Regions from separate parts of the Virgibacillus ihumii genome, predicted to be linked through region 3. Evidence: riboswitches for the same ligand, from Rfam matches in the RefSeq annotation. Region 3 holds a riboswitch; each other region holds the start of a gene.

Region 1 (10,325 bases), 2.7 Mb from region 3:
GAAAATGGCTGATTTTGCACAGATGGCTTTTGAGGAAAGGTGGATAGAAGCTGAGGATCGGCCCGGCAAACGTCCTGGCGGGTTTTGTACGAATTTTCCAGAAAGCAAGCAAACACGGATTTTCATGACATATTCCGGAACATCATCCAATATCGCAACATTGGCACATGAACTTGGGCATGCATACCATCAGCACGTTATGAATGATATGCACGGATTGAACCAGGGATATGCCATGAATGTTGCGGAGACAGCTTCCACATTTGCTGAGATGATTGTTTCCGATGCATCTGTTAAAAATGCCCGAAACACAGAGGAAAAAAAGGTGTTGTTGGAGACGAAAATTCAGCGCAGTATTGCCTTTTTCATGAATATCCAGGCGAGGTTTCATTTTGAACAGCAGTTTTATGAGGAACGGAAACAGGGAATAGTGCCAGTGGAGCGTTTAAATGAAATGATGATTGATGCGCAAAAGGATGCGTATGGGGATGCGCTTGATGAATATGATCCAAATTTCTGGGCGTCTAAATTGCATTTTCATATCACAGGTGTACCGTTTTATAACTTCCCGTATACGTTCGGGTATTTGTTCAGTCTTGGCATTTACGCACATGCTCAGAAAATGGGGGGCAACTTTGAAGATGACTATATTGCGCTGCTTCGTGATACTGGTCGGATGACGGTGGAAGATTTGGCAGCGAAGCATTTGGATGTTGATTTAACCAAGCCGGATTTCTGGGAAAGCGCTATTTCTCTTTGTGTAAATGATGTAAATGAATTTCTGAGCTTATAACAATACGTTTGTTATTACCATTCAGTTAAGTTATAATACAGATAACATAAAAAGCAGATTAATAGAAGCCTGCAGGGGGAGCCGATTGGCTGAGAGTGAACGAGAAATTGTTCTTACCCTTCGAACCTGTTAGTTAATACTAGCGTAGGGATGGTGGCTTTTTTTGATGGATTACAGCAGTAATGTGAGTGGATTCCCCATCAGGAAGCTTCCCCTTGGCATTGCTTTTTTTGTGAAAAATTCCGTCCGGCAGGTTTTGGACCGACGGGAAAGGGGAGGTTTATTGAATGCGTTCGAAACGTACACTGTTTTTGGTGGAGGTTCCTATTTTCACGGCTCTGGCGTTATTGCTTGATACAATCCCGTTTTTATCATTTAAAATATGGGCACAGGGTGGTTCGGTTTCGTTTGCAATGATTCCAATTTTTATCGTTGCTTTTCGATGGGGAATAAAAGGCGGATTGTTGTCAGGATTTTTGTGGGGTGGATTGCAAATCATGTTTGGCGGATTTATATTGACTCCACTGCAGGGATTTCTTGATTATATTGTAGCCTTTACAGTACTTGGAGTGGCCGGTGCTTTTGCGAAACCGGTTCAGAATGCTGTCAATAAGGGCAATGGTAAAAGCACTTTCCTGTACATTGCCCTGGGCGTGTTCGTCGGTTCAAGTTTACGCTTTTTGGCACACTTCGCAGGAGGTATTGCATTCTTTGCGGAGGCAGCTCCCGATGGACAACCGGTTTGGCTGTATTCACTGTTGTACAATGGTTCCTACATGCTGCCGTCATTTATTCTATCTGCTGCTCTTGTGTTTCTGTTATTTTACAAGCAGCCGCGAACATTAATTGAATCAACCCAATAAAATATATCACGCATCAAGAATAGTCCTTTGCACGCGAGGGGCTATTTTTCTATACTTAAGATAGAGGTGATACAAATGAGAGAGTTGATCGGGCAGTGCCAGTCTTGTGGAAAAAATGTCTATTGTGAAAATGGCTTTTTTGACGGAGTTCAGATTGACGGCAGGTTGCTGTGTAATGATTGTGCTGAGAAGGAAGATACAGAAACATAAACTTGAAAAGATGAATTTTGGCAAGTGCATTTGAGTCGTGTGGCTCACAAATTTATGAAAACGCGCATATCCAACTCAAAATCACGAATATACGTTCTGGAAACGAGAATAAATGACTCAAAACCGCGAATATCATACTCAAAACCGCGAATATATTTCATAAGCTTTTGACATTCAATAGGTTCTGTTCTTTTAAATGCATCTGACACCACTTCCCTACGATGTGCATAGGCTATAGCACACTAAAAAAGGAAGTGGTTGCGATGGAGCTGACTATTTCGCATTGGTTATATGGTTTATTTACGTTAATCATCATTTTAACGATGATTTTCCGAAAAGGTGTGGTGCTCCCATCATTGCTTGGGACATTTGTTATTGCTTGGGTATATAACGGCAGTATTGTGGATGGGTTTACGTCCATTTTTAACGCCAACCTGGTTGCAGCGAAAGAACTTTTCAGCATTTTCCTGATTATTACATTTATGATGGCATTACTGCACTCGCTTCGTGACCTTGGTGCTGATCGCAGAATGATTCAGCCGATTCAAAAGGTGATGGTCAACGGACATGTTTCATTTTTTGTTTTGATTGCTGTGACGTATGTCATATCACTGTTCTTCTGGCCAACACCGGCAGTTCCGCTGATTTGTGCGTTGCTTGTGCCGGCAGCAATCCGGTCAGGGTTACCGGCGTTGTTAGCAGCGGTTGCTGTGGCATTAGCGGGGCAGGGGATGGCATTGTCATCGGACTATATTGTGCAGGTCGCTCCAAGTTTGTCGGCAAAATCCGCTGGAATTGATGTTGGACTAATAACAGATAAGGCATTAATATTGTCGATTATTACCGGTGCTGTGGCAATTGGTCTTGCCTATTTAATGTACCGAAAAACGATTCGGACAAAAAACAGCCCGCAAAATGAGGTTGAATTAGAGGCAATGCAGGGTGCGAAAGAATCAGCAAACAAGAACCACGCTGCCCATCTGCGTACGTGGAGCAAAGTGTTTGCGGTGCTCGTTCCGGTTTCGCTGCTGGCAGTCGTTATTTTCATGATGTATTCAAAGCTTCAGGCAGGAAGAATGAGCGGCTTTGAAGGTGGTGACGGGGCAGCATTTATTGGTGGTGTAGCTGTTATCTTGCTGTTACTTTCAACGGTCGCATTTGGCCGGCATCATGCACTTGATTATATCAGCAATTATATTACGGAAGGTTTTGTATTTGCCTTTAAAGCGATGGGACCGGTAATACCGATTGCAGGATTTTTCTTCCTTGGGAGTTCCGATTTTTCCGGAAGTATTCTGGGAGTAAGTGAAAAAGCGCCAGGGTTACTTTTTGATCTTGTTCAATCCTCACAGCAATATCTTCCCGAGAGTGCACTGTTTGCTGCTTTCAGCATTCTTGTTATTGGAATCATAACCGGACTTGACGGCTCAGGTTTTTCCGGTCTTCCGTTGACCGGTGCGCTTGCTTCATCATTAAGCAGCGGTTCCATTGATCCTGGCACACTTGCCGCAATCGGGCAGATGGGCTCCATTTGGACCGGTGGCGGAACGATTGTCGCATGGTCATCCATGATTGCAATTGCCGGTTTTTGCGGCGTTTCCGTCATGGAACTCGTCCGCAAAAACTTCATTCCGGTTATTCTGGGGCTCTTAGTTTCGACTGTTTTGGCTGTTTTCCTTTTTTGACGGAATCCGCAACCTCCATCAAAGTTGGAAATCGTTGGCTTTTTTCACAGCCTTTTTGATACACTCGTTATATATGTATTCATGAAATAAAATCGATTCGCTATCAAACATGGTGAAAAAACAAGTTTTCTAATGATGGAGGTTATGTTATGGTACAAAGTACTACAGATATCGTGAAAAAATCACTGGATGCATTGCTGGATGATAAGTCTTTTTTACCGGAAATGACAGGTCAGTCAAGACAAAAAGCATTTACTTCACTCGTTTCTATTTTATCTACTCCAAACCATGTCAGTAAATCATTTTTGCGGGTTACGCTGGAAGATGAAAAGGTAATCCGTATTCCCGCCTTTCGTGTGCAGCATAATAATATTTTAGGTCCATATAAAGGAGGAATCCGATTTCACGAATCGGTTGAAGAAAATGAAGTAATCAATCTCGCCTCGCTTATGACGTTAAAAAATGCGCTGCATGAAGTACCGTTTGGCGGCGGTAAAGGCGGAATCATGATAAATCCACGGGAATACAGTGTTCGGGAGCTCAATTTGATTTGCAAAAAATATGTGCAGTACTTCAGTGAAATTCTTGGTCCGGACAAAGATATTCCTGCCCCAGATGTCGGTTCGAGTGCCAGAGAAATGGACTGGATGATGGGTGAGTACAAGAGCATCCGGCCTGGCTTGCCTTATCGCGGCAGTTTTACCGGTAAAAGTGTCCTGAATGGTGGTTCACTGGGGCGGAGAGAAGCTACCGGAAAAGGTGTATATTTTACTTTCCGTTATATGCTCCATAACTTTGTAAATGAACAGGAAAAATGGCTGGCTGAACGGGATAACATTTTTGCAAAAACTGCACTGAAACATAAGGATAAAACACTGACAATGGCGGTTCAAGGTTTCGGGAACGTCGGATCTGTTGCAGCTTTGGAAGCTTTTCAGTGCAATTATATAAATAATAAAATTGTTGCTGTCAGTGACCGGCATGTAACGCTGTATAATTCCGATGGTTTGGATATACCAGCACTGGTAAAATACACATCCAATAACGGCGGGGATTTGCCTGTTGATGGCCATCAGCTTGAGGAGGCGGATGTCAAGGCGGACATTCAGGACCGGGATGATGTATTAACGCTGGATGTTGATGTATTGTGCCTGGCAGCATTAGGCGGGCAGATTCATAAAGATAACGTATCAGATGTCAAAGCCCAGATAATTATCGAGGGAGCCAATGCCCCTATTACCACTGAGGCAGACCGTTATTTGAGTGAAAACGGTGTCATTATTGCACCAGACATTCTGACAAATGCCGGTGGTGTGATCGTTTCTTATTTTGAGTGGCTTCAGGGCAGAGAGACTCAGTTTTTCAGCGAAGAAGAAGTGTATAAACGATTATTTGATAAAATGAAAGAAACTTTTGATACGATATTACCGCAGTTTTTCGGTGATCCCTTTCCACTGCGTCAGAACTGTTATATCCATGCTGTAATGAAAATTTCCACCATTCTGTACCGGCAGGGAAAATTATATTAAACGAAAAGACATTCTGCACGAGCGGAATGTCTTTTTAATAAATAGATATGTTATAATATTCAGTGAATAGGAAAATTAAGGTCAAAAAAGGATTTGTCTATGGAGGGGAGGTTATCGATGGATGATAAAAGTCTGTCGTTATGGTCAACGACTAAATACCATAATCATCTGAAGGCAACGGAGTATGATGAGATTGCCAGGGAAGCCGCGGTTACGATCATGATAAATGGTGAGCAGTATGCAACGATTGTCTGTACACCTAACGAAATCCGACAGCTTGTTTTAGGATTTTTAGCTTCTGAGGGATTGATTCGTACCGCGGAACAAGTGCTGAAATTAACAATTGATGAAGAGAAAGGCTTTGCTTATGCGGAATTATCCACCCGGGTTGAATTTGCGAAGCGAACCGAACGCTGGATTGGGTCATGCTGTGGTAAAAGCAGGGAGTTTTACTTGGAGCAGGATGTTAAAACGGCGAAGACAATCTATTCCTCCGTTCAATTTTCAGCAGAACAGGTCTATCAGTTGATGGTAGACTTTGATAAAAAGGCTGAAGTATATGGGCGGACAGGCGGGGTTCATCAGGCGGCAATTGCATCAGCTAATGGCATCATCGCATCTGCCATTGATATCGGCCGCCATAATGCACTTGATAAATTGTACGGATATATTATGCAGAACCGAATTTCACTGAAAGATAAATGTATTTTATTCAGCGGCCGGATTTCATCGGAAGTTATTTTAAAAGTTTCCAAGATTGGTGCCGGCGTATTAATTGCCAAATCAGCACCGACCGATCTTGCACTAAAGCTTGCTGATGATCTGCAGATAACAGCAATTGGCTTTGTCAGGGAGAATAAATTGAACGTATATACCCATGAAAAGCGTATCAATGGAGATTCTTATCACGATGTTTATTTTTCAAATTAAGGAGGGGATGTCGTGCTTAACCAGGATCATATTATTGTGAAAATAAATGGGGAAGAGTTTCTTGCTGATCCGGGGCAAAATCTGCTGGATTTAATTAATACAACAGATGTATTTGTGCCGCAGATATGTTATAACGAAGCATTGGGACCGGTTCAAACATGTGATACCTGCCTTGTCCAGGTGAACGGTGAGCTTGCTAGAGCATGCGGCACTACGGTGGAGTCCGGAATGAATGTCAATACAAAAATTGACCAGGTCAATGCTTCCCAGAAAGAAGCGCTTGATCGGATTTTGGAAAAGCATGAGTTGTATTGTACCGTTTGCGATTACAATAATGGAACATGCGAGATTCATAATACAGTAGCTGAATTTGGTCTGGAACATCAGTCACGGCCATTTCAGGCAAAACCGTATGAAGTGGACAATTCCAGTCCTTTTTACCGGTATGATCCGGATCAGTGTATTTTATGCGGCCGGTGTGTGGAAGTCTGTCAGGATATTGAGGTCAATGAAACACTTTTGATTGACTGGAATCGCGAACAGCCACGCGTCATTTGGGATAACGATGTACCGATCGATCAGTCCTCGTGTGTCAGCTGCGGACAATGTGTTACGGTTTGTCCGTGCAACGCATTAATGGAAACGGATATGGTCGGTGAGGCAGGTTATATGACCGATCATGGTCCGGGATTATTAAGGTCGATGATTGAGGTAACCAAAAAAGCAGAACCAGGCTATGGTCCGCTGTTTGCTGTGTCAGATACGGAAGCCTCGATGCGGGAAGAACGCATTGAAAAGACCAAAACAGTCTGTACATATTGTGGTGTCGGCTGCACATTTGATGTCTGGACTAAAGATCGAAAAGTGTTGAAGGTTGAACCACAGCAGGATTCACCGGCAAACGGCATCTCCACTTGTATAAAAGGGAAATTTGGCTGGGATTACGTGAATTCCGAGGAGCGTCTGACTAAACCGCTGATTCGTCAAGATGAATCTTTTGTTGAAGTGGAATGGGACGAGGCATTGGATTATGTTGCAAACCGTTTTGCTGAAATTAAGAAAGACAAAGGTGCTGATTCACTTGGTTTTATTTCATCATCCAAAGCGACCAATGAGGAATCATATGTCATGCAGAAATTGGCTCGTCAGGTTATGGGGACTAACAATGTGGATAACTGTTCACGCTATTGTCAGTCACCTGCCACGAAAGGGCTTTTTCGGACGGTGGGACATGGCGGTGATTCCGGCTCGATCGATGATATTGCTGAAGCGGATATGGTTATCACAATCGGTTCCAACACGGCGGAATCACATCCGGTGCTGGCATCACGCATCAAGCGTTCACAAAAACTATTTGGACAAAAGCTGTTTGTATTTGATTTACGCAAACATGAGATGGGACAGCGTGCGGATAAATTTTACCAGCCGAAAAGCGGGACAGACCTTGTTTGGCTCTCAGCAGTAACTAAATATATCATTGACAAGGGCTGGGAAAATCGTTCTTTTATTGATCAGTGGGTCAATGATTTTGAAGATTATAAGGAAAGTTTAAAAAAGTTCACATTAGAGTATGCTGAAGAGTTAACCGGCATTTCACAGGATGAATTGAAATCAATCGCAAAACAGATTGTTAGTGTTGATAAGGTGGCGATCTGCTGGGCGATGGGTGTTACACAGCACCAGCTTGGCAGTGATACAAGTACGGCTATTTCCAACTTGCTGCTCGTTACCGGCAACTATATGCGGAACGGCACCGGGGCATATCCATTACGCGGACATAATAATGTCCAGGGTTGCAGTGATTTTGGCAGCATGCCAGACTTTTTCCCCGGATATGAAAAAGTGGCAAATGATGATGTAAGGAAACGCTACGAAGATGCCTGGGGTGTGGAGATACCTGATGAGCCGGGCAAAGACAACCATGAAATGATTGAAGCGATTCATGCAGGTGAACTTAATTCGCTTTATGTACTTGGTGAAGATACAGGGGTTGTTGATGCGAATATTAATTATGTCCGGGCAGCTTTTGAACAATTAGATTTCTTTGTTGTTCAGGATTTATTCTTAACGAAAACAGCCCAATATGCGGATGTTATTTTACCGGCTGTTCCAAGTCTGGAAAAAGAAGGAACGTTTACCAATACGGAGCGCCGCATCCAGCGTTTATACAAGGCACTTGATGCTGTTGGTGATTCCCGACCGGACTGGGAAATTATTATGGAACTGGCCGGACGTCTTGGCCATGAATGGGGATATGAAAGTCCATCCGATATTATGGATGAAGCGGCCTCATTGGCACCATTATTTGCTGGAGTCAGCTATGACCTTCTGACTGATTACAATAGTCTGCAGTGGCCGGTGGCAGCGGATGGAACGGATACACCATTGTTGTATGTGGACGGTTTTCCATTCGATGATAAAAAAGCACGCTTGTACCCGCTGGAATTTGATTTGCGGTATGAAACGGATGATGAATATGACCTGCATGTGAATAATGGCCGGGTTCTGGAGCACTTCCATGAAGGTAACATGACGTATAAATCAAAGGCTATTTCGAGTAAGATGCCGAATGCGTTCATTGAGATTTCACCTGAATTGGCGGAGGAGCGTGGTGTCCGGGAAGGTGCTGAAATAAAACTGATCTCCCATACCGGTGAGGTGACCGGGCTAGTACACGTGACCGACCGTGTTAGCGGAAAAGAAGTGTATTTGCCATTAAATGATAACGGCAAAACCGCAGTAAATTTTTTAACGGATAACAATGTTGATAAAGACACGAATACACCGGCATATAAGGAAATCAAGGTAAAAATGAAAGTTCTTAAGAAAAAAGGAAAAAGTCCATTACCGCCGAATAATTACCGCAGAGGAAACCGGCAGCCTCAGATTAGTGTGAATGTTGAGGAAAAGTGGAACCGGAGAGACTATATTTTCCCGGAAAGCAAGGTGAAACATAATGGCTGAGCCGATTTCAAATGTTAAGAAGATGGAGATTCCAAAAGAAAAAATACAGCAGGACAACCTGGAAGAAGTAATAGAAGCGGTCAGCGAAAATAAGGAAGCTATTTTAAAAGGAATTGACTTTTTGAACACACTGAATAACAACGGAATGCTCGACATGAGTCATGCACTTGTAAAGCATAAAGAAGATGCGCTTGAGAATGTGATGAACGAGTTAAACAAATCGCAATATGCAAAAGTGCTGGAAAATATTATGCAGCTCGTATTTCTCGCCGGTGAACTCAGAGTGGACGATATGAAATATTTTGCTGGACGGTTGAATGATGGGATGGAGGCAGCCGGAAATCAGGAGCAGAACGATAAAACATCATATTTTGACCTGATGAAGGCGCTGAAAGACCCGGAAATAAACCGAAGTATCACCATGCTTCTGGCATTTTTGAAAGGAATGGGAAAAGAATAACTATGATGAGCGGACCCTGGGTGCACGGTTGTGTACCCGGGGTTTTTTCTTTACGATAATAACTTTCCTGAAAATATAAGCGGAAGCATTGATTGAAAGAGCCCAAAAGTCAGCGGATTGCATCAATCATCAACCGCACAGGCGGAACATCAACCGCATGAGCGGAACATCAACCGTATAAGCGGAACATCAACCGCACGAGCGAAACATCAACCGTATAAGCGAAACATCAACCGCACGAGCGGAACATCAACCGTATAAGCGAAACATCAACTCAAACCGTTCTGAATGCGGCACTGCTCACATTTTTTACCAATTAACAGTAATTCTGCAATAAAAATTATATTTCAAAAATTATTACTTGTTAAAATCAGAATAGTGGAATAAACTTGTACTATCACCTTATGATTTTTCATAATTTTAAAAAGGGCGTTTTTCAACTAGAGATAGACATCGCCCGTAAATTTTACAGGGGAGGTAGAGAAAATTGAATGGTGTATTAGTAGCGATTATCGGTTTAGTTGTGTTTGCCTTAGGTTACCGATATTATTCAAAATTTGTCGCGGAAAAAATATTCCGGCTTGACCCGGATTACGTTACGCCGGCGCACAAGTATAAGGATGGCGTTGACTTTGTTCCAACAAATAAGTTTGTGTTATGGGGTCACCATTTTTCATCTGTTGCGGGTGCAGCACCAATTGTCGGACCGGCAATTGCGGTATACTGGGGCTGGCTGCCGGCACTTCTATGGGTCCTGCTGGGAACTGTATTTGCGGCGGGGGTACACGACTTTGGCACACTCGTATTATCAGTAAGGAACAAGGGACAGTCTGTGGGGACGTTAGCTAACCGACTAATCGGTCAGCGGGCAAAGGTCTTATTCCTATTTAT
Region 2 (10,325 bases), 260 kb from region 3:
TCCTTTTAGTCATGAATATAAGTTATTTCGCATGATAAATATCATTAAATGGGAGCGTCAGAGATGAAGCGATAAATTACCTAAACAGAAAGTGGTTTAGCCATTTCAATCCAGTGGTAGAATATAAAGTGGAAAACATATACATTCGTGTGAAGGAGGATTTTACAATGGCTGATAGTTTTTACGATAAGAGTCAGGCAAAAAATTTAAATAAAGTGAAAGACTTTGCACCGGAACAGGCAAAGGCTTTTTCGGAGTTTGATGCAGGTGTTTTCAAAGAAGGCGCCCTGACTAAAAAGGAAAAGGAAATTATTGCGGTTGCAATTGCGCATGTCACGGAATGTCCTTATTGTATTGATATCCATACTAAAAATGCCAAAAAGGAAGGAGCTGCTCTAGAAGAACTGGTAGAAGCTGTCTTTGTTACATCTTCAGTTGAAGCTGGCGGGGCTGTAACGCACAGTACCAATATGCATAATGCACTTTCAGATGATGCGGATGATTCATTGTATGAACGCTCCAATTTGAAGAATCTTAACGAACTTGGCAAGCATGCGAAAGATGGATTCCAGGGTTATTCCGGATTCAATTCAGCAGCCATGAAGGAAGGCAAGCTGAGCAAAAAGTTTAAGGAAATTGTGGCAGTTGCGGTTGGACATGCGACACTTTGCCCGTATTGCATCGATGTTCATACCAAGGGTGCCAATAAAGAAGGAGCAACAAGAGAGGAGTTATCTGAAGCAGTATTAGTTGCTTCAGCACTGCTGGCTGGCGGTTCCTACGCACATATTGCGAATTTGATAGAGAGTTATGGTGAAGTTTAAATCTTTTACTTTTGACCGTCGGAAGCAGGTTCTGGCGGTTCTTTTTAATACCTGTAACTTCATGAGTGAAAATGCCGATAGAAGTGCTGTTTTCGCCGATAGAATTAAAAATTCGCTGATAGAACAATGACTTTCGCCGATAGAAACAAAAATTCGCCGTTAGAATTACTACTTTCGCCGATAGAAACAGAATGAAGAAAAATGAAATTGAAGAGATATGATGCTTACCGTGTGCTGCTTATACGAGCCGCTGTCATTGAAAAATAAGAAGTGCCAGAAACATCTTAGGCCTTTATGGAAAAATAACTGTTGCAAAATAATGCTGTCCTTCCTGGTTCAACAGGAAGGACAGCATTATTTTGGTATCGTATTTTCTCTAAAATTCCTCATAAACAGCCGGGTCCTGGTCTTTCATTCTGCCATCCGGTTGTGTTAGTTTGTCCAATGTGGTCATGTCGTTGTTATCCAAAGTGAAATCAAAAATAGAGATGTTTTCCAGCTGGCGCTGAGGTGATGCGGATTTCGGAATTGGCACTGTGTTATGCTGATAATGCCAGCGCAAAATCACCTGCGAAATACTCTTACTGTGCTTGGACGCAACCGTTTTTATCGTATCATTTGTAAAAAGGTCGTTGGCACGCGCTAAAGGACTCCACGATTCGGTTGCAATGCCATTTTTTTCATGCCACTTGCGCTGCTCCTCCTGGTTGAAAAACGGGTGCAGTTCCACTTGGTTGATACTCGGCAGCACTCCTGTTTCTTTTTCAAGGCGCTCTATATGCTCAGGAAGGAAGTTGGAAACGCCAATGGAGCGGATTAGCCCCCATTTTTTTGCATCAACCAATGCCTGCCATGCTTCAACATAGATATCCTGGAGTGGATTTGGCCAATGGATTAAATAAAAATCATAGTAATCCAAATCCGCCCGGTAGAGTGATTCCTGAATTGCTTTCACTGCCTTGTCGTACGTGTGATAGCGACCGGGAAGTTTTGAAGCAATGCGCAATTCCTCCCGCGGCACAGATGTCTGCTTAAGTGCTTTCCCGACCGTTCCTTCGTTTTCATAATTGTACGCAGCATCAATTAAACGGTATCCGTTATCAATTGCACTTGCAATAGCGGCAGCACCGTCATTTCCCCACAGTTTATACGTACCAAAGCCGATTGCTGGGATACGGGTGCCGTCATTAAGTGTAATTTCGGGAATTTGGTTTGTCATTAACTCACTCCTTAATTTGTTGATTTACCAGTATGCTATCATACTCTTGGATAAGATGTTATTGGACTGCTTGGATTGTGACTTACTCATTTATGATAATAATGCTATTACATTTGATATTTAGCAATCTTTCTTTGAAAATGGTATTATTATATTTCTGGTGATTGCCGAAGTCATATTAATAGCCTGGTTGTTCTTCAGTAAACGGAATGAATAAGGTTGAGGTGATTTTAAGTGCTGCTAATCTCATTTACAGAGTTTATATTATACATTTGTTTTTCGGTTCTAATGGGTTCGCTGATTTTGTTCCTGGTTCCGGAAGATAAAAAACCGCCAATGGATATTCCGAAAAAAGTACTATATCTCGCTGCCGTGTTAATACCTGTAACATCGTTTTTGCCGGTTTTTAATACCGCGAACATTCTGGCGGGGAATAAAGATCTGTGGCCGATTTTGAAAGGTGTTATCATGACATTTGAAATCGGAAAAGCATGGATGTTTGTTACTTTCATTTCGGTGATTCTGCTTTGTGTTTTAGGTGCCAGGCAGTTGAAAACAAAGACACACTTCATTACATGGGCGCTTGTTCTAACATTGTTAATGCTGTTTAGTTACACAATGTCAAGCCATGCAGCAACCATTACAGAATGGCAGGGATTTATGGCACATTCCTTTCATTTTCTGGCAGTTACCGTATGGATTGGGCTTTTACTTGTGGCAAGCTGGTTTTCCAAAAATAAAACGAACTGGTTAACATTTCTGAAATGGTTCACGCCGGTTGCTGTTGTTTGTCTGGCTGTTACGCTGGTGGCCGGCTATTTCACTATGACAATTGATATAAATTCGTATGATGATCCGAATGCAACGGTATTGCAGGAATACCAAAACAGTCTTGTTGTTAATTATGGACAAGCATTGGTTATCAAACATATATTTATTATTTCACTGGTGTTGTTTGCTTTTCTCAATGGAATCCTGTTTCGAAAAAAACATCATGAAGAATCATTTAATCCATTGAAATGGGGGCGGCTGGAAAGTGTATATGCGTTAATTGTATTTGGGTTGACAGCGTTCATGGGGCAGTCCTGGCCGCCGCATCAGATCTACACTTTGATCAAATCATATGGAGCATCTCCACTCTTCAAAACGATATATGAGGGAAATTTTATAAGCACTATCCATAATGCTGAAAGTACCGGTATTTTTAATGTTACGGTAATTTTTGGCATGGAGAGTTATTTATTATTTGGTTTGGGTGTATTATTCGGATTACTGACGATTATCGCAGCCGTTAAGAAAGAATCTGTTTTTGTTTCGACTTTTGCTTCGTTGTTGATGGTGGTGTCCGTCTATTTTGGGATCATGATGGGGATACAGTAAAAAATGAAGGCGTTTCGGATAAATTTACTTACGCCGAAACGCCTTTTTCTATGTTAAGCTATATCATTTCCGTCTTTAGGGGCTTCATTTTTTCCGGAAAATCAATGAAAGGATTACGGTTCCCCTGAATATTAAAGATTGCCAGATTTCGATGTTTTTCATAAAGAGACGGCAGGAACTTCTGGTGCCAGTTGAACAATATGTTTGTATCGACCTTTTCCAGATGCGATTTTTCAATTTCATCAGGGTACCGGATTAAAAAGTACAGCATGGCCCTTGCAGCCGCACCTTTTGCATGTGCAGGTTCAAACATCTCTTCATCCGCTTTACCGCACGATGCTTCAGGTTGATTTTCAGGCTTGTAATCGGCAAAATCATAATACGGGTAATTGCTCCTGGTTGAATTACATGCAGGTTCACACGTAAACAGGTGATGAAGATCCCCACGCATCGGCTTTCGTTCATTGAACCAGGATTGCGGGACAGCATGTTCGCAGTTATATTTGAAATCTTCCTCAATCTGTTTCAGTTTACGCTCTTTCTGTTCATCATCCGGTACTTTTTCCATTTGTTCTTTGCGTTTTAATGAGGTTTCGTAGTCTTCTTTGAGTACTTCTTCCGTTTGCCGTTTTATTCTCGAATAAATGCTGGCCACGTTTCCGTCTGGTCTTAAATCAACCCATGGATACACATACTCGCTTGGATCGTACTCCAAATGATTTGTATGGGTTTCCGAAAGAAGTTGTTTCAGCGATTGAAATAATTCTTCATTGGAATGATTAAAATCGATGTTTTGGTAATATTGTTTGATAATCCGCTGATCTTCTTTCTCGTCATAATAAGCCTTTTTGTCCTTCTGGATCTTTTTCTTCGTGTCCGAATGTTGGGCGATAATCTTGTTGAGGCGTTGCCGATCAGTTGTCACCGGGATGAATTTTTCCTCTTGTTGAGAAGTTAAATGCTGCATTATTATTCCTCCTCGCACCAGAATATAAAAGGGGTATACCACTATATTACGGTGTATACCCCAATAGGATTTCAACCAATCTGGTCTTTAATTACCATTACTATTTTTGACAGCTTGTTCTGCATCCAAATACCCGGCACCTTGCGCATAGGCTGGCAATCCCTTGTCAACTGAACCTTGAAGAAGATTTTGCTTTACTTGGTCTGGAGAAAAACCCGGATTGTTTTGTAATATAAGGGCAGCAACACCTGCACAGATTGGGGTCGCCATTGATGTGCCGGATAAAGAGAAATAATTACTGTCTACCCGACCTGACTTGGACGTTTTGTCCAGGAAAGAACCGGGGGCCCGTAAAGAGATAATATTCACTCCGGGAGCCAGTAAATCCGGTTTGGATTCCTCGCCACACGCAGGACCGCGACTGGAAAAGGACGCAATTTGTTCATCGGCTCGGTCGGTTGTATTTTTATCATCCATTGCTCCAACTGTGACCACTTTGGAACTGATTCCAGGCGTACCAATTGTTCGCTGATCGGGACCGGAATTTCCTGCAGCGACACAAACAACTATTCCGGCTGCCCACGCCTGTTCAACAATTTGAACAAGTGGATCGTTACAATTTGATTCATCCGCTGCCGCACCCAATGATAGGGAAATCACATCAATTTGATGTTTTTGCTTATTATCGATACACCATTGAATTCCGGCAACAATTGTGGAAAGCGATCCTGATCCCATTTGATTGAGTACTTTCACGCCGATAACGCCGGCCTCGGGCGCAGGGCCTTTATATTTTCCATTTGATGAAAAACCATTACCTGCTGCATCCCCGGCACAATGTGTTCCATGTCCATTGTCGTCATATGGCTCTGTCTGGTTGTTAATAAAATCCTTAAAGGCAACAATTCGATCGGATGGTTGTTTCAAATCCTCATGCGGATAAATACCTGTATCAACGACAGCAATATTGATGTCCTTTCCGGTCAACCCCTGTTCATTCAATTGAGTTGCATGCACAGCTGGCGAAGCAACATCCAACAGGGCAGTGACTTCCCGGTCATAATGAATTTTTTTAATACTGCAATCGCTGTTCATGAGTTTTTCGATTGTCGAGGCAGTTAACACTGCTGAACAGCAGCAAATGCTGTGATACTGGTGTATCAGTTCGGATCGGGCTTCCGGTTTCATTACGTGATGGGCTTTGTTTACTGCTGAGGATAAAGGGACATCTTTATTTTCGAATTCGATGACAACCGGATATCGTTTGAACTTTTTCATCAAGTTCTCGATGGGACGATGCAAAAAACAGGGAATTCGGCGAAAAGGCCGATACAAGTGTAACAGACTTTGCCGCAACTTTTTGTCAAGCTTTTTGTCGTGATTTCGGATGAGCTGAATCATCGAAAATCCTAACATATAATCCACCTTCCTTTATTCATTTCGATATATTTTATGATTGAACAAAATAGTGGACGCGGTGTTTGTTAGGATATCAAGCAAAAAAGGCGCTTGTACGAAAAACACTGTCGTGTGAAATACTGATAGAACTGAAAAAGTTGCTGATAGAATATTAAAACTAAGGGCTGGTTAAAGCGCTATCAATCTGTTAGAATACAATTGGACATTTAAATAATACAAGTTGTGGGGGGACCAGTGTATGCTGGTTGAGATTGTATCCGATAGATACTGACCCTTGGAACCTGATCTGGTTGAGACCGGCGTAGGGAACATGTTGATGAGGATATGTATAAACTTTGCGTGCGCCGTAGGTATTGAACCTATGGTGTTTTTTATTTTCTGTATATTCCATTGCGCCTGTCGGCAAACAGATTGTTCCACAACGGATAGGAGGAATGGATGTTGAAGAAAATACTGGTCGTTTTATGCTTTTTGCTGGTTCTTACTGCATGTGGGGATAACGGAAAAGCAGAGGAGTCCAAAGGTGAGGGAAGCTTGAAAGATGTTTCCATTGTGCTGGATTGGACACCGAACACGAATCATACAGGCATTTATGTAGCGAAGGAAAAAGGATATTTTGCTGATCAAGGGTTGAATGTGGAAATTATCATGCCTGGTGAAGCAGGTTCCAATCAACTAGTGGCAGCAGGTACAGCAGACTTTGGCGTAAGCTATCAGGAAGGTGTTACCGAAGCACGGGTTCAGGATGTTCCAATTGTCTCGATAGCCGCTGTCATTCAGCACAATACTTCCGGATTTGCTTCTCCGAAATCAAAAGGCATTAATTCACTGAAAGATTTTGAAGGAAAAACATATGGCGGGTTTGGTGCCCCGGTGGAGAAGGCGATTTTGTCATCCCTGATGAAAAAAGCCGGAGCGGATTTCAGCAAGGTCGACATTATCAATATGGGTAACACAGATTTTTTCACGGCGGTTAAACGGGATGTTGATTTTGCCTGGATTTACTATGGTTGGACCGGAGTTGAGGCCGAACTTCGCGGTGTTGAACTGAACATGCTGTACTTGACGGATTATTCCAAGAAACTTGATTATTACACACCTTTGCTGATTACGAATGAAAATATGATCAGTAACAATCCGGAAACTGTCAAAAAGTTCATGGCAGCAGTTTCCAAAGGATATAACTTTGCAATCGATAACCCGGAAAAATCTGCTGAGATCTTAATCAATGCGGTTCCGGAAATTGACGCTGAATTGGTAAAAGCAAGTCAGAAATGGTTATCGCCAAAATATAAAGCAGATGCTGAGCAGTGGGGTGTTCAGAAGCTTGAGGTTTGGGAGAACTATGCTGACTGGATGTACAACAATGATTTGCTTGATAAAAAACTGAACAGTAAAGAAGCATTTACGAATGAATTTTTACCCAATAATGAGGAGGATGAATCATGAGTAATTCGCTGGTCAGTATACAAATTATACCTAAAACTGAAAATGGAGAAGATGTTATTCCGTATGTGGATGCAGCGATTGAGAGCATCGATGCGGCGGGAGTTAAGTATGAAGTGCATCCACTGGAAACAACGATGGAAGGCGAATTGTCGGAATTATTGACAGTCATCGAAAAAATGAACCGGAAAATGGAGGAACTCGGCTCTCCAAGTGTTATCTCACAAGTTAAAGTGCTGTATAAACCTGATAGCATTACCATGAGTGATCTGACGGAGAAATACCGATAATGAAACAGGTCATGAAACAGGGGTGGAAGCCTGCCGCGGTTCTCCTTATCATTCTGTTGTTGTGGGAGTTTTCCAGCAGGTTTTTTCAAATCCCAGATTGGCTGTTGCCGGCGCCATCACAAATTTGGCAGGCAGGAGTGGGGGGATGGGAAGAGTTCCGTCCCCACTTAACAGCCACGATAAAACTCGCTGTGATGGGTTTTGTACTTGGCAGTTCATTCGGAATCGCTGTCGCTTGCTGCCTGCATTTGCTTCCATCGGTTCGGGAAGCTTTTTATCCGCTCATTATTTTATCGCAAAATATCCCGATCATTGTTCTTGCACCACTGCTTGTGATCTGGTTTGGATTCGGGATGCTGCCAAAATTAATTATTATTATATTAGTTTGTTTTTTTCCCATTGCTGTTGCTGCATTGGACGGTTTCAGCCAGACGGACACCAATTTGAAGCATTACATGCAGATGGCTGGAGCAAGCAGGCGTCAGGTTTTTCAGAAGCTGGAATGGCCATATGCACTGCCTTCTGTTTTTTCCGGGTTGAAAATCGCGGCCACATACAGTGTGATGGGAGCGGTCATTGCCGAATGGCTTGGCGCCGGAGAGGGAATTGGTGTCTATATGACGCTTGCTTCTTCTTCATTTCAGACAGACCGGGTTTTCGTGGCCATCGTTTTTATTATGGCTTTGAGCTTAGTGTTTTTCGCTTTCATTAATTTGCTTAAACGGATTATGGTTAAATGGCGGCCGGAGAGGAGTTAACATGACAAAACTGTGCATTAGGAACTTGACGAAAAAATTTGCCGGCCAAACGATTTTGGATAAAGTGTCATTATCTGTAGAAGATGGGGAGTTTGTGTCCATTTTGGGTCCGTCCGGAAGCGGAAAGAGTACGCTGTTCCATCTGATCGGCGGCATCACCAATCCTGATTCCGGAGATATATGGCTGGATGGAAGGCGGATGAACGGTGAGCGCGGAGGTATTAGCTATACTCCGCAGGCTCCATCGCTTTTGCCTTGGAGAACGATTTTGCAGAACGTTATGCTTGGGGCGGAGTTAACTGGTGATCAGGATGAACGGAAGGCACTGGAATTAATAAACCGTGCTGGTCTGAAAGGGTATGAAAAAGCCTATCCGCATGAATTATCGGGTGGAATGATGCAGCGTGCTGCCTTCGTTCGGAGTCTGTTAAGTCCCCAGCAGCTGATTTGTTTGGACGAGCCATTTTCAGCGCTGGATGAATTCACCCGGCTTGATATGCAAGCGTGGCTGTTGTCGATTTGGCAGTCCTATCAGCGTTCGATTCTGTTCATAACCCATAATATTGAAGAAGCGATCTACTTATCGGATCGTGTCATCGTCCTGTCGCAAAAACCAACTACCATTAAACAAGAACTCCAAATTCCTTTTGAACGTCCAAGAAATAAGAATCTGACGCTTTCGGAGGAATTCTTAGAATGGAAGAAAATGATCTACCACCAACTGCAGAATAATCATTAAAATAACGCTTTTTAAAGGTTTTTAATCCTTTGAAAAGCGTTATTCCGATCTTTTTAATAATATCCACCTGATGATGCCGCCTGCCAAAAGACCAACCGGTAAAAACAGGATTGGCAGCCAGACCGGTCCAATCAGAATACCGAACAGTTTCAGGTCGGCAGAAAAAATAACCCCAACGGTTACAAAATAAGCCGAAAAAACAAAAGGCAGAAATGCATATGGTTTGCTTTCACCCTTTGCATCTTTGTATGCATCCCAAATTGCAAAGAAATACAAACATGGGTAGAACATCAGCCATCCGTAATTTGTCACTTCTACTGCTTTTTGTATTTCACCGTGAAAGCTTAAAATAATAATCTGGTTGAAATTTCCCATTACATTAATTAAAAATTCCAGCCCGACTAACAGTAACCCCTTAATGTATGCTCCATTCAGCAATTGTCCGAATCCTGGAAGCGCAATGCTCCAGAACAGTACTTCCAGTTTGTCTCTGTTTTTCCCTTTTTCCATAAGCAGCCCTATTTCGCCAATTCTTTTCGGTCAGCTGCCATCGGGGGCTGTTCCATCCAGCCATGGTTAATCATGATATCAGCCCCATCATCCGCATAATTGGCAATTTCTGCAATCAGACGTGTATATTGAGCACCAAGGTCATGTCTGGAACTCGTTGACATGGCAGTACCATATTGACCTATACCGGATGCGCTGAGCAGGGTAACAATGAACATCATACATTTTTCGGAGAATGGTGCTGTTGTTGAGTCGGTAACTTCTGAAGTCAGCAGAAAAGCTGAATCTGAAATGTATTCTTTACTTAAAATGGACTTAAAAACTTCTACTTGTTTGCCGGAAATATCACGGCCGCGTTCAAAATATTTTCTTACTTCTTTCGACTTGGCAACCTGACTGAAGGCGGTGATTAGCGCCTGTCCCAATGCATTTCGTTTGGAATTGTATACAAGGCTGGTGATTTCCTGGCCGAGCAAAGGACGTCGATCCCCGAACCACCCGGCCATAAAACTTTGTTTCTTCACAAAATCAATCTGATCAGGTTTTGGAAGATGCGGATCGCGAATATATATACCTTTTTCTTTTGCTAATTCTTTCGCCTTTATATGCAACTCCTGAAGATGATTAACGTTATCGTTGTAATAATTAATGACATCTGACGTGGAAGATACTACAAGTGAAAAATTATTCATGGTCAATTTAATCATCGACATATGCAAAAGATAATAAATATATAATTTGTCTGAGAATAATCGCGGTGCATCCAGGTTGAC
Region 3 (10,325 bases):
TGGCAATGAAAAAAGTTTTTCAATAAAATGTATTGACTCTAACGTTACGTTATACTTTATAGTAACAATTGAAGGGAGGTTGCACTGAATGAAAGTAAAAGAGGTTGCCAACTTGGTCGGTATCAGTGTGCGCACACTGCATCATTATGATGAAATTGGATTACTGACCTCGGAAGAGACAACCGAATCCGGTTATCGAATTTACTCCGTTAATGATTTGGAAACATTGCAGCAAATATTATTTTTTAAAGAACTCGGCTTCCCTTTGAAAAAGATAAAAGAAATTATCGGCAGTCCCTCATTTGACAGGCAGGAAGCGCTGGAGATGCACCGTAACCTACTGTTGGAGAAACGAAACAGACTCGACAAAATGATTGCGACGGTTGATAAGACCATTCAAGATATGAAAGGAGAGATTAAAATGAGCAATAAAGAAAAATTTGAAGGCTTTGATTTCAGTCATAACCCATACGAACAGGAAGCACGTGAACGCTGGGGCGATAAAGCTGTTGATGAATCGAACGCCAAAATCAATAGCATGTCCCAAGATGAGAAAAAAGCATTCGGAGATGAATTCAATGCCATCTATAGAGACCTGGCAGCAATTCGTCATGAAGCACCGGATTCTGACGTAGCTCAGGAAGGTATTGAAAAATGGTACCATTTCCTGAATAGAATGGGCAGCTATTCCCTGGATGCTTTCAAAGGACTCGGGCAAATGTATGTGGATGATGAACGTTTCACTAAGAACATCGACCAGTTTGGCGACGGGCTTGCAGTGTTCATGCGTGATGCGATGGCTGTTTATGCTGATCGGCATAAAAAGTAGTCTTCACTCTATAAATCGTATTGAAAAGAAAAAAAGTGGCATCTTTTTAAAAATGGATGCCACTTTTTTGGTGTTTGGTACGATAATATTAATGAAGAGGTGATTTCCGAAATAACAAGAATTTTCCGCACAAACTCTATGACCCAATGATTTGCGAATTCATTTGGCTAAAGCCGCTGCACTGCCGCATTAATATCTGTTGCCTTCGTTACAGCCGAGATCACTGCAACACCATCCGCCCCGGCATCCATTACCGAAGCAGCGTTATTTTCATTGATTCCGCCAATACCTACAATCGGTTTGTCCGGATATTCCCTGCGAAGCTGCTCAATCCACTCTGGACCAACAGGCATTTTCGCATCCTTCTTGGAAGAGGTGTGGAACATGGGACCAGCTCCAAGGTAATCTGCCAGGTGAATCGGGCTTGAGCTTACTTCTGACTGGTTGGAGACAGAAAGGCCAAGAAATTTATCGGGAAACGTCTCCCGCACTTGTTGAGCGTCCTGATCATCCTGTCCGACGTGGATTCCGTCAGCTTCCAATGGCTCCACTAAGTTGAGATCATCATTAACAATAAATGGTATGTCATAACGGGAGCACATCAATCGCAATTTTAATCCGAGCCTTAGCTTGGCATTGCCGGTCAGGGCGTCGCTGCCCTTTTCCCGGAATTGGAATACGGTGATACCTGCGTCAATTGCAGCTCCCAATATTTTGACAGGATCTTCATCACAATTTTGACTGCCCATAATCAGGTATTTTCGAAGATTCATAAACTAAATCCTTTCCAATTTGTTAGTTTCGAGTGACAAGGCATCAATAAATCGCGGCAGAAACGTTCCTGGTCCATTTACTTCCAGTCCATTGGCGGCAAATTCTGCAGCCAATCCGTAAAACCGAAGCGCAGTGTGTGCCTGTTGATCAATTGAATCGTCTGTTGTCAGGCAGGCTGTTAGAATAGATCCGAGCAAACAGCCGGCACCGGTTATTTTTCCAAGGATTGGGTTGCCGGTGTCATTGTAGAGAATCTTCTCACCGCTGCAAATGACATCGGTTTTTCCGGTGACAATTGCGGTGGTTTGATAGGTTTTCGCAACTTTTAAGGCAATATCGTCGGCATTTCCATCACCCAATGATTCAACTCCTTTTGTCTCCCAGGGAATTTGCACAAGGTGGGCGAGTTCACCGGCGTTCCCTTTAATGACGTCAGGCTGAATTTCGTTTAAGATCCTTTTTACTGCATCCGTGCGAAATGGAGTGGCTGCAACTCCAACTGGATCAAGTACAACCGGAATTCCCTTTTTATTAGCTGTCTTACCGGCTGCAATCATTGCCGGGATTTCCGGTGCAGTTATTGTTCCAATGTTAATCAGGACACCATCGGCAGCAGAAGCCATATCGTCTGCTTCTTCTTCGGATTTTGCCATAACCGGTGCACCGCCAAAGGAGAGCAAACCATTTGCTGTAAAGTTCATAACCACCTGATTTGTCAGATGATGGATTAAAGGCTGCTTTGCCCGTACTTTGTTAATGATTATTTTATTCAATTATTTCACCTTTTCCTGGCGCAATGCCCAATGGTTTGTCGGACCGCTCCCATGTCCAAGTGGGAAGGAGTCGCGTATTGCTGCTGTCACAAAGTTTTTTGCTTTTTCTACAGCTGCAGGTAACGTTTCCCCTCTGCCGATGTATGCTGTAATCGCGGCAGAGTAGGTGCACCCGGTTCCGTGTGTGTGTTTCGTATCAATCCGCTCCGCTTCAAAGGTGTTTACATTTTCGCCATCATATAAAATATCAACAGCTTTACCTTCCAGATGACCGCCTTTTACTAATGAGGCACCAGCACCGTACGTATGGACGATTTCTTTTGCCGCCTTTTGCATGGCTTCTGTACTTTCGATCTTCCATCCGACAATATCTTCTGCTTCCGGCAAATTAGGTGTTATCAGCGTTGTCATTGGCAGTAGCTTTTCTCTCAAATAGCGGCGGGCGTCTCTGGCAATTAAAGGATCACCGCTTTTGGCAACCATGACCGGATCCATAATAAATGGAGCATCCAAATCGGTTACATTTTTGGCGATTGTCTCCATCATTTCCACCGTGGCAATCATTCCGGTTTTGAATGCGTGAATTGGGATGTCGGAAGTAACAGCATTTAGCTGTTCTTTAATCATTCCGACGGGCAGATGGTGAACCTGCTTGACCCCGGTTGTATTCTGAGCAACAACGGATGTAATCACAGACATCCCATATGCCTGCAGCTCCTGGAATGTTTTTAAATCGGCCTGAATTCCGGCACCGCCGCTTGGATCAGTGCCTGCGATGGTCAGTACACTTGGAATATGGTTCATTTGCTGATCACCGCATCTTTCAACGGCCATTCTTCACACGTATAGGCCATTTCCCAGAATGATAGTTCCAGCTGGCAGCTCTTGCGGAAAGCTTCTTTCATCTTCTGTTGTTGTTCAAATGAGGAATTTTCGGCAATTTTATCTAGCCGCTCCCGCATTTCCGTTGTTATTTTTCCAACCTCTTCATCTGCGTAAAAACTGATCCACTGGTAAAAAGGGTGGTTTTCATTTGGTTGATATTTTTCCATTAGTTCCTGACCGATTTCCAAATACGTCCAGGGACATGGTAAAAGCGCACACAGCGTTTCACCAAGGCTTCCCAGTTGTGCATGGTACATCATGTGTTTGACATAATGATCGGCTGTTGGTGGAAGCGGGTATCCCTGAAGTTCATCATATCCGACCCCGATGTGATCGCAAAAATTGTGGTGCGGGTGGATTTCACTGTTCAGTACGAATTGAATCTGCTCATCGAAGAACCGCATATCATCACGTAAGTCACATTTCGCGACTGCGATGCCATAAATGCGAATAAACGCATTCAAATATTCAAAATCAGCTTTGATATAGTGGGCAATTGCCTGATCCGATACATCACCTTTCCCGATTCCATCAACAAACGGATGGTCAAAAATGGCCTGAAATATGTCTTTATTTTCTTCGCGTAAAACTTGTGAAAATGTCATGAAAAATGCCTCCTTGAAATGGTTATGGAAGCTGCCGGGGAATTATTAGAAGGAGATTGTGAGTCCGTAACTACTTCCCTTGCGCAGGAATTATCCTGATCAGGTTCCAAGGGACAAAGGAATATCCTTTTCTCAGCCAAAACAGCGCCCCCAGCAGTCTTCCGAATTATTTAATTTTCTAGTGATAAATGCCGCTGATTCATTTTTGCGACAACAAGCCAGCCGATGCATGCACCGGATACACTGCTGACAAGAAATGATGGGAGAAAAAATAATGCGCCGGCAGAACTACCCATCAAGAGGTTAGCAATAGGGGCCGAAGCGAGTGCGCCGAGTATCCCTGTTCCAACCGCTTCGCCGAGTGCCGCCATACCTTTTTGGCCCGTTTTTTTATAAAGTGTTCCGGCTAAAAAAGCACCGATCATGCCGCCGGGAAAAGCGAGCAGTGTACCAAGTCCCAGCATATTCCGGAGCAGACCAATCATGAATGCAATCACTACAGCCGGACCTGGCCCAAGTGTTACTGCAGCCATCACATTAACGGCGTGCTGAACAGGATAAGCTTTTGCAACACCCGCCGGGAACCAGAGCAACTGGGATCCGATTACCCCGATCGCAACAAATACAGCCATCGTCGTCATTAATCTGGTTCGGTTCAATAAAACCCTCCTTTCATTAGGGGGACTGTTCCTGGGGAAATAAAAAAGTCAGATCCGGTGAAGGACCTGACTTGAAATAGTCTGCTAGAAAAGAATGCATGTCTACTTCCCTCCGCTGGTATTAACCAGATCAGGTCCATAAGAGTCAGAAAGCTGTTTTGCGCTTTCCTCTCAGCCCGCACTTTGGGCACCCCTAGTAGTGAGATTGAAATTATTTAACTGTTCAAAATAAGCATAACAAAAGAATATCGGTTTGTCATGGATATTTTGAGAATCACGAAACTTTTTATATAATTAATCGTATTACATGATGAATGGAGGCTGCTGAATGATGACCAATACAAAATTATCAAAACAAGTGCTGGATTGGGTCGTTGATAATACGAATCCAAAAGCAACGGTTGAATCGTTCCAACAGTTGAAGGGGAGTACATCATCCACCCTGCATCGCATCTCCCTTCAATCAGGTCAGAAATTAAATCACTACGTGGTCCGACAGTTTGATAATGAGGAATGGCTGGGAGAAGAGCCTGATTTGGCACATCATGAAGCGGAATGTCTCCGAATGGCAAAGAAGACAGGGGTTGTAAGTCCGGAATTTATTGCATATGATAAAAATGGTGATATTTGCGGTAACCCAACTATTCTGATGACATATCTGGATGGTGAAGTGGAACTGAATCCCAAGTGGATGGACCAGTGGCTTTATGGACTGGCGGAAGCATTGGAGGCTTTTCACGGAATGGATGCCGATGACTTTCCATATCGGCACAGCAGCTATAATGATATTTTTTCATTTGAAGTACCAGCTTGGACGAATGTTTCAACAACATGGAAAAAGGCTATTAATCTTTTAAAAGGTCCATGTCCGGAAACGAGGGAATGCTTTATACACCGGGATTATCACCCGGCAAATGTGTTGTGGAAAGATGGGTCGGTCAGTGGTGTTGTGGATTGGGTTAATGGCTGCAAAGGTCCCCGTGGCGTTGACATCGGTCATTGTCGGGTGAACCTTGCCATGTTATATGGAGTGGAAACTGCGGATGGGTTTCTCAGGGAGTACAGGAAGCTTGCCGGGTCAAAGTTTACATATGAGCCATACTGGGATTTATTATCAGTGGCGGATATGCTGGTTGGTCCGCCGGAGGTTTATCCTGGCTGGGAAGCATTTGGTGTTACCGGGCTGACTAATGAGATGATGAAAGAAAGGCTCGATCGATATGTTGTCAGCCTGATGGAGCGAGCCGGGTGAAGTTAAAAGGAGGAGAAAATGGAATGGAGCGAACAGGAGAAATTGTACTATCAATCATTGGAGTTGTATTATATGCTTTATGTGCATTTGGGGGCTTTGCTGGAGCAGCGTTCTTAAACAATGAACAGCTTATGTCGAATCTGGCAAATGACATGGCCACCCCCCAAATGTCAGCAAGTGATTATATGGCTGTGTTTGAAACTATGTCGGGTGGCATTATGCTGTTTGCGATTGTGTCTGTAGTATCTTTGATATTAGGAATTATTGCAGCAGTTTTTCTTAAGGGAAATAAAAAGCCAAAAGCAGCCGGAATTATTTTGATTATTACATCTGTTCTGGGTACGATTGTAACCGTTCTTGGTGTTGTAATACCAGCAATCTTTTACTTAATCGCTGGAATTATGGCACTGGCACGCAAGCCAAAACCGGCCCAGACACTGGAATAGGATATTTTTAAGAAGAGCAGTCCAAATGAGGCTGTTCTTTTTTGGCAGTTAAGAAAGTATAAAATCCTTTCTTACTGCATAAGCGCAACTATGGCTATTACTGAAAAGCTTGGTGACAACCAAGTTTTCTAAGTGGAAAAATGACTGGTTTAGTGGAGAGCATCGCCTGATACGACACAAGTATCAACCGCACGAGCGAAACATCAACCGCACGGGAAGAACATCAACCGTATGAGCGAAACATCAACCGCACGGGAAGAACATCAACCGTATGAGCGAAACATCAACCGCACGGGAAGAACATCAACCTTACGAGCGAAACATCAACTGCACGGGAAGAACATCAACCACATAGGCGAAACATCAACCTCACGAGAAAAACATCAACCTCACGAGAAAAACATCAACCTCACGAGAAAAACATCAACCATTACGGGCCAAACATCAACTTCAATAACCCCGCATCTTACTTATTCTATTAGGACACGTGACACCGGTACTGTTCAGCACATAGGCATTATGTACCTTTTTTCAAAAAAATCTATAAAAATAGTAAAAATTAACCGTTTTTTTACAAACTATTTATTGTATCGCCTTTTCTACTATGCCATATTAATAGTGAGTCATAATCTATTCATAATGGAGGGTATCGATGAAGAATTCAACTGTGAAGCGGATACTGAGTCTTTTTCTTATTTTCACACTTGTTTTCATGAACTATTCAACGCTTTTGGTGAAAGCAGCAGGCGGTGAAAATATGTCGGAAGGTTTATTCATTTCGGAATATGTGGAAGGAACCTCGTACAATAAAGCGGTTGAACTGTACAATGGCACGGGAAACACGATAGATTTATCGGCTTTCTCAATTGTGCTGTACAGCAACGGTGCTGCGGAGCCAACGCAATCTGTACAGTTGTCCGGAACGCTGGAACATAATGAGGTATATGTCATCGCACATCAGAACGCCGCTCAGAAAATATTGGCGGAGGCAGATTTGCAGAACTCGTCTGTTATTAATTTCAATGGAAATGATGCATTTGTTTTAAAAAAGAACGGCGATGTTGTGGATGCAATCGGCACAGTGGGCAATGACAATGAGTATGCAAAGGATGTCACGCTCGTCCGCAATGCGGAGGTTAAGCAGCCGAATGTAATATATGCTGAATCAGAGTGGACAGATTATGCCACTGATACGTTCGCATACCTTGGCAGTCACACAATGGACGGTGCTGGTACGGAAGACCCGCCGGATGATCCGAACGATCCAGGTGAAGAATACACGATTGCAGACGCTCGGGAGTTGCCTGATGGAACTGCCGTTACGGTTGAAGGCGTTGTAACCGTTGACAGCAATGCAATCAGTAATGGTGCTCAATTTACAACCTACATACAAGACGAGACAGGCGGCATCAATATTTTTGCATTTGAACAAGGTGAATTTCCGGAGCTGGAGGAAGGGGACAGAATAAAAGTTTTCGGAGAACTTGATTCGTATAATGGTTTAAAAGAGGTTATTCCATCATCCATCGAAGTTCATGAAACGGGACAGGAATTGCCTGCACCGCAATCTATTACTCTGGCTGATCTTCAGGACCCTGCCGTTGCAGAGTCATATGCAGGGGAGCTTGTCCAGGTAAATGGCTACATTGACAATATTCCTGACAGTCCAGCCGGCGGAGGATACAATATTTCGCTGATAGATTCCGACTACAATGGCACGACACTTCGAGTGATGGAAAATGCACTTGATGTGTCACAGATTGAACCGGAGAAATGGTACGATATTACAGCGATTGTCAGTCAGTATAACTCCTATCAGTTGATTCCAACTGAACAGTCAGATATTCAAATTGCTGATGAACAGCCGGAACCGCCGTCAGCTGCGGGAACCTATGAATCCACCGTTGCCAGCATTACAGATGGTGACACGATTCATCTGGAGACACCAGTCTTGGGAACATCAAAAGTTCGCCTGTTAAATATTGATACACCGGAAACATATCCGGCACATAACGATGACCCGGCCCGGGATGAAATTAATGCCAATCAGAAACGGTTTGGTGAAGAGGCAAAATCCTATATGAAGGACTTGCTTCAGCCGGGTGATGAAGTGAAAGTAAAAGTCGGTGAGGAACCAACCGATTCATATGGACGATTGCTGGCTGAAATTGTCCGGAAAAAAGATGGAACAAACATTAATCTGAAAATGGTACGGGAAGGTTATGCGGTAACGTATTTCATCGCACCGTTCAACAAAGAAGTGTATCCAACCTACCAAAATGCGGTAAAAGAAGCAAAAGATGCTGGACTTGGCATTTGGAATCCAGAAGATCCGCTTCTGGAGCTGCCATTTGTTTTCCGGACCCATGATAATCAGGAAGCTTTTGATAAGTATGTTGGAAACTCAGACACAAAAGAATATGTGCTGCCGGAAAACTGGGCGGATGTCCCTGTTGAAAAGCGGGTGTTTTTCTGGGATGAGGCTTCAGCACAGGAGAATGGCTACACATTTGCTGGAAGCGATAATGGGGCAGATGACGGGAACTTGTCCGTTCAATTGCTCAGTATGAACGACCTGCATGGAAAAATTGATCAGCAATATGAGCTTGATCCAGATGGGGACGGCACATTCCATACGTATGGAAAAATGAACTATACCGCTGCTGCAATCAAACAGCGGGAGCAGACGAATCCGAATACGCTGATCGTTCATGCCGGCGATATGATTGGCGGAAGTTCGCCGGTGTCGGGACTGCTGCAGGATGAGCCGACAGTTGAAATTATGGAAGAAATCGGTTTTGATGTCGGTACTGTCGGCAATCATGAATTTGACGAAGGAACCGATGAACTGCTGCGCATGGTCAATGGCGGCGAGCATCCGGACGGAACGAAGGACTACGATGGCATGAATTTTCCGGTATTATGCGCCAACTGTGTTTACAAAGATACCGGTGATACATTTCTCCCGCCATATTATGTGGAGGAAGTTGATGGTGAGAAAATTGGCTTTGTCGGCGTCATCACACAGGAAGCAGCAGGAATGGTGATGCCGTCGGGGATTCAGGATATTGAATTTACTGATGCCTCTGACGCAGCAAATGAAGCTGTCGCTGAATTGAAAGCGCAGGGTGTTGAGTCGATTGTCCTGTTGTCCCATATTCCAGGTCAGCAAAGTGGTGATACCGTGACAGGTCAGGCTGCTAATTTGGCAAATGCTGTGGATGATGAAGTCGATGTGATTTTTTCCGCTCATAACCATGTTGTTAACAATGGGGTAGTTGACGGAAAGTTAATCGTGCAGGCGTCTGAATATGGAAAAGCATTTGCTGATGTGGATGTGGAAATTGACCGTGAAACGGGTGATATCGTCAGCAAAGAGGCAGAAGTTGTTTTTGTAAAACAAAGCCAGGTTGAACCGGACCCGGCAGTAACTGATATTTTACAAAAATACGCCGACATGGTTGCACCAATTATTAATGAAGTGGTCGGCTATAATGCCAAAGATCTAACAGGTGATTATTCCAATAATGGCGACCATGGACTTGGCAATCTGATTGCTGATGGCATGAATGCCGCCATGGACAGTGATTTTGCAATGATGAATGGCGGCGGAATCCGTGATGACCTGCTCGCGGGTGACATTACGTGGGGGGACTTGTACAATATCCAGCCATTTGGGAATACGCTTATGATGTTTGAAATCAAAGGTGAAGACCTTTATCCAATTATCCAGGCACAACTGTCACCGCAATATGGACCGGATTACAGCATCAGCGGATTCCATTACACGTGGAATCCGGAAACGAATGAAGTAGTTGATATTACGCTGCCGGATGGATCGCCAATCGATATGGACAAAACGTACACGCTGACAGTTAACAATTACATGGGTACCTCAACAGGTGATAAATATGCACCAATCAGTGAACTTGGTGAAAACCCGGTAACTGGCCCATCTGATTTAGAGGCAACGGTTGAATTTGTCAAAAGTCTTAACAGCTCAGAAGCGGACCCTCTCACATACGGACCGGAAGGACGCATTACAACGGCTGATGGTAATGGCGGAGAACAGCCAAAAGAAGCTGTCATTGTACCAAAAGAT

What was found. A riboswitch is a leader RNA that binds a small molecule or an ion and turns the genes downstream of it on or off. The one in region 3 is predicted to bind thiamine pyrophosphate.
Region 1: it holds a riboswitch for thiamine pyrophosphate, as region 3 does, so the genes downstream of both, thiT (energy-coupled thiamine transporter ThiT) here and thiW (energy coupling factor transporter S component ThiW) in region 3, are expected to answer to the same signal.
Region 2: it holds a riboswitch for thiamine pyrophosphate, as region 3 does, so the genes downstream of both, HUX68_RS16440 (ABC transporter substrate-binding protein) here and thiW (energy coupling factor transporter S component ThiW) in region 3, are expected to answer to the same signal.

What each region holds. Positions count from the first base shown of each region.
Region 1 covers NZ_CACVAN010000001.1:385,865-396,189, forward strand. Annotated here, with positions in the region: gene HUX68_RS01875 (M3 family oligoendopeptidase) at 1-793, shown strand, start outside; TPP riboswitch at 858-961, shown strand; gene thiT (energy-coupled thiamine transporter ThiT) at 1,081-1,656, shown strand; gene HUX68_RS01885 (hypothetical protein) at 2,130-3,551, shown strand; gene HUX68_RS01890 (Glu/Leu/Phe/Val family dehydrogenase) at 3,701-5,080, shown strand; gene fdhD (formate dehydrogenase accessory sulfurtransferase FdhD) at 5,198-6,010, shown strand; gene fdhF (formate dehydrogenase subunit alpha) at 6,023-8,974, shown strand; gene HUX68_RS01905 (helical membrane plugin domain-containing protein) at 8,967-9,434, shown strand; gene HUX68_RS01910 (hypothetical protein) at 9,552-9,695, shown strand; gene HUX68_RS01915 (carbon starvation CstA family protein) at 9,922-10,325, shown strand, end outside.
Region 2 covers NZ_CACVAN010000001.1:3,321,874-3,332,198, forward strand. Annotated here, with positions in the region: gene HUX68_RS16415 (carboxymuconolactone decarboxylase family protein) at 168-824, shown strand; gene HUX68_RS16420 (aldo/keto reductase) at 1,201-2,043, opposite strand; gene HUX68_RS16425 (copper resistance D family protein) at 2,278-3,423, shown strand; gene HUX68_RS16430 (endonuclease) at 3,482-4,390, opposite strand; gene HUX68_RS16435 (S8 family peptidase) at 4,478-5,806, opposite strand; TPP riboswitch at 6,024-6,134, shown strand; gene HUX68_RS16440 (ABC transporter substrate-binding protein) at 6,251-7,258, shown strand; gene HUX68_RS16445 (thiamine-binding protein) at 7,255-7,545, shown strand; gene HUX68_RS16450 (ABC transporter permease) at 7,545-8,303, shown strand; gene HUX68_RS16455 (ABC transporter ATP-binding protein) at 8,305-9,042, shown strand; gene HUX68_RS16460 (hypothetical protein) at 9,082-9,552, opposite strand; gene HUX68_RS16465 (DUF3231 family protein) at 9,561-10,325, opposite strand, start outside.
Region 3 covers NZ_CACVAN010000001.1:3,059,734-3,070,058, forward strand. Annotated here, with positions in the region: gene HUX68_RS14950 (MerR family transcriptional regulator) at 89-829, shown strand; gene thiE (thiamine phosphate synthase) at 997-1,602, opposite strand; gene thiM (hydroxyethylthiazole kinase) at 1,606-2,376, opposite strand; gene thiD (bifunctional hydroxymethylpyrimidine kinase/phosphomethylpyrimidine kinase) at 2,377-3,180, opposite strand; gene tenA (thiaminase II) at 3,177-3,866, opposite strand; TPP riboswitch at 3,925-4,028, opposite strand; gene thiW (energy coupling factor transporter S component ThiW) at 4,037-4,525, opposite strand; TPP riboswitch at 4,616-4,730, opposite strand; gene HUX68_RS14980 (phosphotransferase family protein) at 4,854-5,777, shown strand; gene HUX68_RS14985 (DUF4064 domain-containing protein) at 5,801-6,223, shown strand; gene HUX68_RS14990 (5'-nucleotidase C-terminal domain-containing protein) at 6,876-10,325, shown strand, end outside.